Linked DNA regions of Azospirillum brasilense. The protein of the gene in region 1 interacts with the protein of each later gene in a pairwise test. Links are inferred from orthologs where the notes say so. Each region holds a gene or a part of one and is shown on either strand. Other genes may lie near its edges.

Region 1 (4,530 bases):
AACCCCGACGGAATCGATCCCGCCGTCTTCGAAACCTTCCGCTCGGATTGGCTGATGCGGGACTTTCCGGCATGGCTGGAGGAAAACATTCGCCCCTTCATGACGGCGGACAGTTCGCCCGGCATGATGGCGTGGGTGAAATCGATGGCCTTGCAAGCCTCGATGAAGGCGCTTCTGGACTGCCACCGGGCGACGACGTCCACCGACTTCCGGCGGGAGCTTCGGGACATCACCGTGCCGACCCTGCTGATCCACGGCGATTTGGATGTCTCCAGCCCGCTTGGCATCACCGGAAGGAAAACCGCCGAGCTGATGCCGAACGCGACGCTGACCGTCTACGAGGGGGCGCCGCACGGTCTGTTCCTGACGCATATGGACCGCTTCAACCGCGACCTGCTGACCTTTCTGGATGCATGATCGGCAGCGCTGGTATCATGTGGAGCGCAAAACAACGACAACACCGGACCGGAGGCCGGAACAATGCCGCAAACAGCCACCCGGCACCGACCGACCCCGAGGACCGTGCCGCACCAGCCGGTCGGCGAGTTGCTGCGCGCGTGGCGCAAGCGGCGTGGCTTGAGCCAACTCGACCTCGCCTGCGAAGCCGACATCTCGACCCGGCACGTCAGCTTCTTGGAAACCGGGCGCTCGCAGCCCAGCCGGACCATGCTGCTCCATTTGGCGGAGCGGATGGACATTCCGCTGCGCGACCGCAACGCGCTGCTCGCCGCCGCGGGCTTCGCGCCGGTCTTTTCCGAACACCGGCTGGGCGATCCGGAGATGCAGGCCGCCCGTCAGGCGGTCGATCTCGTGCTGACCGGGCACGAGCCTCACCCGGCGTTGGCCGTGGATCGGCACTGGACGCTGGTTGCGGCCAACCGGGCGGTCGCTCCGCTGCTCACCGGCGCCGCGCCGGATCTTCTCCAGCCTCCGGTAAACGTGCTGCGCCTCAGCCTTCACCCCTCCGGGCTGGCACCGCGGATCGAGAACTTCGCCCAGTGGCGGGCGCACATTCTGCACCGGCTGATCCGGCAGATCGACGTCAGCGCCGATCCTGTGCTGGCCGCGCTGTTCGGCGAGTTGAAGGGCTACCCGGTGCCCGACGGGCAGGCTCCGCACAGCCGGAGCGAGCCGCTGTCGTCGCATGATGGCGTGGTTGTTCCTCTGCGGCTCAGGACGGAAAGCGGGACGCTCAGCTTCTTCAGCACCACGACGGTGTTTGGAACGGCGGTGGACGTCACCTTGTCCGAACTGGCCATTGAGGCTTTCTTCCCGGCCGACCTCGCCACAGCGGAGATCATGCGGCAGGCCCTCGCCCGGTTGTGAGGAGCAGCTCCGCCCGACAGAGGCACCGCCTTTGCGCCGGCATGGCGCACGGGACCCGGCCCTATCATGGCGGACCATCCCATGATGGGCGGAGATGCGACATGGCGCAGACCGACATCGAGTTGCTTCGCAACCTGTACGACCGCTATGCCGTGGGCGATGTGGCGCCGCTGTTCGAGCATCTCGCGCCCGACGTCGAGTGGATATCCTGCGGCCGGTCCCCGGCCCTTGCGGCCTTTTCCGGCAACTTCCACGGCCTGGATGGTGTCCAGCGCTATTTCCAGGGGTTGGCCCAGGCATGGACGATCACCAAGCACGAGATGCGGGACATCGCAAGGGACGGAGACCAAGTCGTCACGCACAACCTCGTTGAGGCCGTCAGCAAGGTCACCGGGAAGCCGGTGGCGGTGACGACCGAACACCGGTGGGTGCTGCAGGACAGCCGAATCCGCCGCTTCGAGGAGCGTTGCGACGATGAGGCGGCCCTGGAGGCGGCTTGCCGCCCGTCCGAGCCCTAACGGCCCGGTTGCCCAACGGAGCGCGGTGATAGGACCGGCATTCGCCGGACGGATTCTCATTCGCTATCCGGGCGACTTTTGGACCTTGGCTTGACCGCGAGAAGCATCCGTGATCATGCAAACGACATCGTCCAGCTGCCCGCAAGGAACCTTGATTTGGAGTTGCACGCCTTGGGGCGTGAAGCCGTTGGTCTCGGCAGAGGCTGCTGGGAAGGCGCCAAGCCCCGACCTGATCCTGGCCTCGTCGGCGAAGGCGCACGTGACGGCCAAGGCTGCAAAGCGGATGATCGGCTGACGTTCAGCGGCATGGAGACACGCCGCTGCGGTGCCGCCGTAGGCACGCACCAACCCGCCCGCACCGAGAAGAACGCCACCGAACCAGCGGCTGACCACCAGCGCCACCCGATCCAGCTTCTGGCCGTCTATGGCCTGAAGAATCGGGCGTCCCGCCGTTCCTCCCGGTTCACCATCATCGCTGGACCGGTAGAGGTCGCCGATCCGGAAGGCCCAGCAGTTGTGGCCCGCATCCCGTTGGCTGCAAGCAGCGATAAAGCCACGTGCCTCCTCTTCGGTCGTGACCGGACCCGCCGAGGCCAAAAAGCGGCTCTTCTTGATCTCCTGCTCGAATTGCTCTTTCCGTTTAAGTGTGAACATTACCTTTTGCCACGATCATTCCTGCATGGGCCAGAAGCCGCCCCGGCCCGGGGCCGATGGAATTTATTCATTCCATGGGGGGATTGCGACGTCGGCGCAACGATATCTGCAACGAAACCGGCAATGACGGAGCTGTGCCCCTCCATCCATGACCGCCATCAGCAAGTCTGCCGATGAGCGTGGGCTCAACCGTAGCGCCGCTCCAGCCAATCGACCGCAAATGCGGTGGTGGCGACCGCCTCGGCCATCATGCTGGGCGCCTCCCCCATGGTCCCCTTTCATACTATCGAGCGTAAATCCTGACACATCAGGACTTACGCTCGCCCTCAAACGGCGGGCGCGGCCGCCCGCCCGCCCCGGGACTCCCCAATGCTGTTAGCGTCGCCTTGTCCATTCGGCCATCGAAGCAGAGCGCAAGCGCCTCACGGTAAAGGGGAACGGACTCCTTCGCAGCCAAGGCGAACAGGGTCATGCAGGAGTGGAACTTCATGTCGTCTGGAGAGCCGAAGATCTCATGAAGTGATCGCCCCCGGATCGCCAGAACGGCCCGCGTCGCGGCTTCCAATCGTGGGCCGAGCGTCGGATGCTCCAGATAGGCGCGCGCCTCGTCGAGGGAGGCGATGCCGTAGAACTCAGCGGTTGCCGAGCGGCCGAGGCCGCGCAGTTGCGGAAAAATGAACCACATCCAATGGCTCCGCTTGCGCCCGTCCTGCAATTCGTCGAGCACTGTCGTGAACACCGGCTCCTGTGCGGTCACGAACCGTTGGAGATTGAAGGGATCGTCCAGTTGCATTCTAGCCCTCCCGACTGAGGAGTCCGCAGGATCGTCGCTCCGGTGATCTGATACCTGGTGGACGACTTGCCCCAGTCAACATTCCGCCTTTTCGCGACAGCGTTGCCGGTCAGTAGAACTCTTCCAGCCACTCGGCATGGACCCACGCAAGATCACGGTCACCTACGTCCGCCACGTCTTCACGCAATGGTTCATGAGCCACATGCATAACGCGAAGCCGCTGTACGCGACCACGATCATCCGTAATGTTAATTCGATCCCCCGGAGCCGGGAGTTGGATGAAACGGAATCTCCCCCACAGTTTACTGTCCCCATCACGGTAAACTGTCAAAGGCACTGAAATCATATCCCCGCCCTTTCACAACATCCGTCCGATTGCGGCACAGCAGGATCACGCATGGAACCGGGCGCCTGTTGCATAAAGCGGCCGTCTGGTTGTCGGTTTGGCGCATCCGGTTGCATAAACCCGGCATTCGGTTGCGTGGCCGGCGCCAGCCGTTGCATGGAAGGCTCGTTTTCACGACGCGCCAGAACCGAGCGGTTCCAGCACAGGGCGCCTAAGCTACCGCTTTCGCCACTGAGCAGGGGGACGATAATGCGTAGCTGAGCTTAAGTTCATGCCGCGTTCTCATACCCCGGACAATTTGTACACTTTCGTGTAGTGGCCCCAAACTGACATGTCAGCGACGTGCAACCCCTTATTCCACACCATCAATCCGAACTTCACCCTAGGTAAATGGAAAATAGCAATTTCCACGATCCTCATCCAACGATGAGGCCGACAGTCTGGACCGTGCCGACGGAATCGCGTACCGGCTGCCCACTGCGTTTTATGTCAGTGTCAGTGCGCTAGGCTCAAGGTACGGCCACCGGCGCGCGGCGCAGCGCGTTCAGAAGAATCCCGATCGTGGTTCCGTTGTGGAGCACGGCTGTGCCCACCGGAGACAGCAGACCCAACGCGGCGGCGCCGAGGATCGCGCTGTTCAGACCGACAGTCAGGCGGTAGTTGCGGGCGATCAGCGCCATGGCGGCGTTCGCCGTCTCCTTGGCATCGGCCACCCGTTCGATCCGATCCTCCAGAAGCGCCACGTCGGCGGTCAGCCGGGCGATATCGGCTCCCTTCTGCATGGCGATCCCGACATGGGCGCCGGCCAGCGCCGGAGCGTCGTTGATGCCGTCGCCGACGAAGGCGATGCGCGCGCCGTCGCGGCTAAGGTCCTCGATGATGCGGGCCTTGTC
Region 2 (5,188 bases), on another replicon or contig:
GCGGCCGCAAGCCCGCCCGGCGGACGGGGTGTACCGACTGCAACGCCCTGGCGGAGCGCGCCGACGCCGCGCGCAGCGAGCTGATGCGCGACTTCGAATGGGCCCCGGCGCCGGCGGAGGTCACCGCCGCGCTGTTCGTCCTGGGACCGCCCCACAGCGCAGCGCCGTTGCACTGACACCCACTTTTGCCCGCCTCCTCCTCGAAAAGTCACATCCACCAGCCTCTTCCCCCGTGTGCGGCCGCCCCCATATGGCTTCTGGCACAGGAGGAGGAGCCCCGATGCATCGCCGCGCCACCATCCGCCGTTCGCTGCTTGCCCGGCCCAAGTTTGACAAGCCCACGCTTGCCCGTGTCCGGCAACTGGCACTGATCGGCACGGGGTGGAGCCTGATCGGTCTGGGCGCGTTGATGTCGCCGTTGCCGGGACCATTCGGCTTTCCGGTGGCCCTTGCCGGTGGGGTGATCCTGCTGCGCAACTCGGCGGACGCCCGCCGCCTGTTCGTTCGGCTGAAACGTCGTCATCCCCGGCTGCTCGGCCCCGTCGAGCGTATCCGCGTGAAGCTGCGCCATCGTCGCAACGCGGCCAAGGCCAAGGCAGCCGCCACCGCCTGACGGGACTGCACGGTCGTTGGTCGAGCCGTCGTTCTTCCCGTGATCAGTTTTGAACGGACCTGCGCGCGTCTGTCGGTGGGCAACCGCGAAGCGCCCACCGGGATCCGGTCCGTAGCCCGCGGTCAGGCCCGTTTGCGGGCAGCGGGCTTTTCGTCGCTGTCCCCATCGGATTTCGCGGCGTCAGCCTGCGCGGTGTCGGCCTTTTTGGCAGCCGCCTTCTTCGGAGCGGCCTTCTTCACCGCGTCCTTCTTGGCCGGCTCCTTCTTCGTCGCCGTCGCCTTGGCCTTGGTCGCCTTCTCGGCCTTGGCGGGCGCTTCGGCGCCGTCCGCGGCGGGTTCGGTCTCCTTCGGGGCCTTGCCCTTCTTGGCGGCGTCCTTGGCGGCCTTGGCCTCCAGAAGCTCCAGCGCCTGCTCCAGCGTCACGCTGTCCGCTTCCGTGCCCTTGGGGATGGAGGCGTAGACGGAGCCATGCTTGACATAAGGACCGAAGCGGCCGGACCCGGTGGTGACCGGCTTGCCGGTCTTCGGATGGTCGCCCAGCGTCTTGGCGGGCGCGGACGCCTTCTTGGCGGCGCCGGCCAGCAGGTCGACCGCGCGGTTGATGCCAATGGTCAGCACGTCGTCGTCGGGCGTCAGCGACTTGTAGACGCTGCCGTGCTTCAGGTAGGGGCCGAAGCGCCCGATGCCGGCGCTGATGTCCTCGCCCGTTTCGGGATGGTTGCCGATGCTGCGCGGCAGAGCGAGCAGCTTCAGCGCCGTGTCGAGGTCCACGTCGGCGGCGGCCATGCCCTTGGGCAGGGAGACGCGCTTGGGCTTCGGTTCCTCGGTTTTGACCTTCTTCTTGCCCTTGGTCTTTTTGCCATCGGCGGGCGCCTCCTCAACCACCGCCTCGGCCGGGGCGGCGGCCACCGGGGGCGGGCCGAGCTGAATGTAGGCGCCGTAGGGGCCGCGCCGCACGGTGACCGGCAGGCTGGTTTCCGGGTCGTTGCCCAGCTCGCGCGGGCCTTCCTGCGCCTCGCCGTTCTCGTCGTTGGCGACGGCGAGCGGGCGGGTGTAGCGGCATTCCGGGTAGCGCGAGCAGCCGATGAAGGCGCCCATCTTGCCGAGCTTCAGGCCGAGCCGGCCCTGGCTGCACACCGGGCAGACGCGCGGGTCGTGGCCCGGCGTGTCGCTGTCGGCGTTGGTCGGGAAGAAATGGGGACCCAGCTCCTCATCCAGCGTGGTCAGGACCTGGGTGATGGTCAGGTCCTTGGTCCCGTCCACCGCGACGTGGAAGGCGCGCCAGAAGTCGCGCAGCACGGTCTTCCAGTCGATCCGACCGTCGGAGATCTCGTCGAGCTTGTTCTCCAGGTCGGCGGTGAAGTTGTACTCCACGTACCGGTTGAAGAAATTCTTCAGGAAGGCGGTGACCAGACGGCCGCGGTCTTCCGGAATGAAGCGCCGCTTGTCCAGCCGCACGTAATTGCGGTCCTGGAGCACCTGGAGGATGGAGGCGTAGGTGGACGGGCGGCCGATGCCCAGCTCTTCCAGCTTCTTGACCAGGCTCGCCTCGGTGTAGCGGGGCGGCGGCTGGGTGAAATGCTGTTCCGGGCTGATGTCGCCGCGGGCAAGGGCGTCGCCCTGCTCCATGGCGGGCAGGCGGCGCTCCTGGTCGTCGTCGGCGGCGCCGTCGTCGCGGTCCTCCTGGTAGACCTTGAGGAAGCCGTCGAACACGACGACCGAGCCGGTGGCGCGCAGTACGACGTCCTTGGACGGCGAGGTGATGTCCACCGCCACCTGATCCAGCACCGCGCTTTCCATCTGGCTGGCCAGCGTGCGCTTCCAGATCAGCTCGTACAGCCGCAGCTCGTCGCCTTCCAGGTAGGAGGCGACCTCCTCCGGGCGGCGGAACAGGTCGGTCGGGCGGATGGCCTCGTGCGCTTCCTGGGCGTTCTTGGCGGCGGTCTTGTAGACGCGCGGCTGCGCCGGTACGTAGCGCTCGCCCCAATGGGAACCGATCAGGTTGCGGGCGCCCTCGATGGCCTCCTGCGACAGGCTGACGCCGTCGGTTCGCATGTAGGTGATCAGGCCGACCGTCTCGCCGCCGATGTCCACGCCCTCGTACAGCCGCTGCGCGGTGCGCATGGTGCGGGTGGCGCCGAAGCCCAGCTTGCGCGAGGCCTCCTGCTGGAGGGTCGAGGTGGTGAAGGGCGGGGAGGGGTTGCGGCGGCTCTGCTTGCGCTCCACCGTCGCGACCGAGAAGGCCTGCGGGCTGATGCGCGCCACCGCGGCCTCGGCGGCCTCGCGGGCGGGCAAGGCGAACTTGTCGAGCCGCTTGCCGTCGAGCTGGGTGAGCTGGGCCGTGAAGGAGGCACCGCCCGGCGTGGCGAAGCCCACCTCGATGGTCCAGTATTCCTGCGGCTTGAAGACCTCGATCTCCGACTCGCGCTCGCAGATCAGGCGCAGCGCCACCGACTGCACGCGGCCCGCCGAGCGCGAGCCCGGCAGCTTGCGCCACAGCACCGGCGACAGGGTGAAGCCCACCAGATAGTCGAGGGCGCGGCGGGCCAGATAGGCGTCCACCAGCTCCCGCGAGACGTCGCGCGGGGCCTCCAGCGCGGCCTGTACGGCGGTCTTGGTGATTTCGTTGAAGGTGATGCGCTGGACCTTGGAGTCGTCGATCAGCCGCTTTTCGCGCAGCAGCTCCGACAAATGCCAGGCGATGGCTTCCCCTTCGCGATCCGGGTCGGTTGCGAGATAGACGCGTTCGGCCCCTTTGACCGCCTTGGCGATCTCGTCGATGTGGCGCTTGGAGCGGTCGCCCAGCTCCCAGTCCATGGCGAAGTCCTCGTCCGGACGCACCGATCCGTCGCGCGCCGGAAGGTCGCGCACATGGCCGAAGCTGGCGACCACGGTGTAATCCGAGCCAAGGTATTTGTTGATGGTCTTCGCCTTGGCCGGCGATTCGACGATGACGACGTTGCTGCCCGGCAAGAGTCCGCGCCCCTGAAAGTGCCTATCCCATACACCGGCGGTGCGGATCGGGATCAGATCAGGTTCACCTGATTCCCAGGCTGGCGCTGGACACGGCCCGCAAGCTCAAGTTCCAGCACCACGGTCAACACCACCGGAGCGGACAATTGGCACCCGCGGACGAGTTCGTCAATGGCAACCGGTGTGTGGCCGAGGTTTTCCAGGATGATGGCGCGCGCCGATTCAAGCTCCGCCTCGGACGGAACGGCGGGGCGGGCCTGGGCGAACAGGTCGCCTTGGCGCTCCCGCAGGGTCGTCGGCGACAGGTTGTCCAGCGCCCGCAGCACGTCGTCCACCCCCTCCACCAAGGCCGCCCCCTGACGCAGAAGATTGTTGGTGCCCTGACAGCGTGGGTCGAGCGGGGAGCCGGGAACCGCCATCACCTCCCGTCCCTGTTCCAGCGCCATGCGCGCGGTGATGAGGGAGCCGGAACGCAGCGCCGCCTCCACCACCAGAACCCCCAGTGACAGGCCAGAAATCAGCCGGTTACGGCGCGGGAAATGGCGGGCCTGCGGCGTGGTGCCGACCGGGCTTTCCGCCACGATCACACCCTGCTGCACTATGTCGCGGTAGAGTTTCTCGTTCTCCGGCGGGTAGACGACGTCGGCACCGCCCGCCACCACCGCCGCGGTTCCGCTGGCGAGCGCCCCGGCGTGGGCCGCCGTGTCGATCCCGCGCGCCAATCCGGAAACGACCAGCAGCCCGGCCTCCCCCAGTTCCCGCGCCAGCCGTTCGGCGAATTTCTTGCCGTTCATCGAGGCGTTGCGCGCCCCGACCAGAGCCACCGCGCGCCGTTGCAGCAGATGCGGATGGCCGAGGACCGACACCGCCGGGGGCGCGTCGTCCAGCGCCGCCATGGGTTCCGGATAGTCGGGCTCGCAGGAGCAGATCAGGCGGGCGCCGATGCGGTCGTTGGCGGCCAATTCGCGTTCGATGTCCGCCTTCGGCGCGATGCGCAGCGGCTTGGTCCGCCCGCCGCGCTTGGCGAGGTCGGGCAGCGCCTCCAGCGCGGCGCCGGCGCTGCCGAACCGGTCCAGCAGGCGGTGGAAGGTGATCGGCCCGACATTCTCGGTTCGAATGAGTCGGAGCCAGTCGAACCGCTCGGCGGCGGACAGGGTGCGGCGCGGTTGAATCATGCGCCATGTCATACAACCGACGGCGGGGTGCGATCAACACGCAAACGTGTGTGTCGGCGCTCTTCTCAAGGACTCGACAGAGCGGTCATTTGCGCCAGAAGCCGAAGAGCCCCTTCTTCTTCGGAGGGGCCTCCGGTTCGGGCTCCGGCTCCGGCTCCGGCTCCGGCTCGTCGTCGAAGGAGAAGGGATCGTCTTCGGCGTCGGCCTTTTCGGTTCCGGCCGGCTCGGTTTCGGCCTTGGACTCGTCCGGATCGTCGTCCGTGTCGAAGGAGAACGGGTCCTCGTCCGGCTCCGCATCCGTCCTGGCGGGTGCGTCCTCGGCGGTCTCCTCCGTTTCGTCATCGTCGAAGCTGAAGGGATCGTCGTCGTCATCAGCGCTGTCGACCGAGTCGGTCGCTTTGGCCGTTTCGTCTTCGGTCTTCTCCTCC

Evidence for each region.
Region 2: the proteins of H1Q64_RS23475 (region 1) and topA interact in binary tests that used the Escherichia coli proteins (3 or more experiments, as listed by UniProt). The link is inferred for Azospirillum brasilense from one-to-one orthologs.

What each region holds. Positions count from the first base shown.
Region 1 is NZ_CP059451.1:166,355-170,884, forward strand. What follows is about bases 704-3,442. They hold H1Q64_RS23475 (IMPACT family protein), read right to left. Parts: upstream 2,499-3,442; coding sequence 1,908-2,498; downstream 704-1,907. Other genes in these bases: H1Q64_RS23465 (helix-turn-helix domain-containing protein), read left to right, coding at 704-1,326; H1Q64_RS23470 (nuclear transport factor 2 family protein), read left to right, coding at 1,428-1,844; H1Q64_RS23480 (DUF1810 domain-containing protein), read right to left, coding at 2,806-3,291. Also shown: more of H1Q64_RS23465, read left to right, coding at 481-703; H1Q64_RS23485 (heavy metal translocating P-type ATPase), read right to left, coding at 4,147-4,530.
Region 2 is NZ_CP059450.1:333,861-339,048, forward strand. The notes cover bases 536-3,932. They hold topA (type I DNA topoisomerase), read right to left. Parts: upstream 3,586-3,932; coding sequence 736-3,585; downstream 536-735. Other genes in these bases: H1Q64_RS14895 (hypothetical protein), read left to right, coding at 536-613; dprA (DNA-processing protein DprA), read right to left, coding at 3,639-3,932. Also shown: H1Q64_RS14890 (hypothetical protein), read left to right, coding at 1-176; more of H1Q64_RS14895, read left to right, coding at 281-535; more of dprA, read right to left, coding at 3,933-4,760; H1Q64_RS14910 (helix-turn-helix domain-containing protein), read right to left, coding at 4,846-5,188. UniProt on the Escherichia coli protein: Releases the supercoiling and torsional tension of DNA, which is introduced during the DNA replication and transcription, by transiently cleaving and rejoining one strand of the DNA duplex.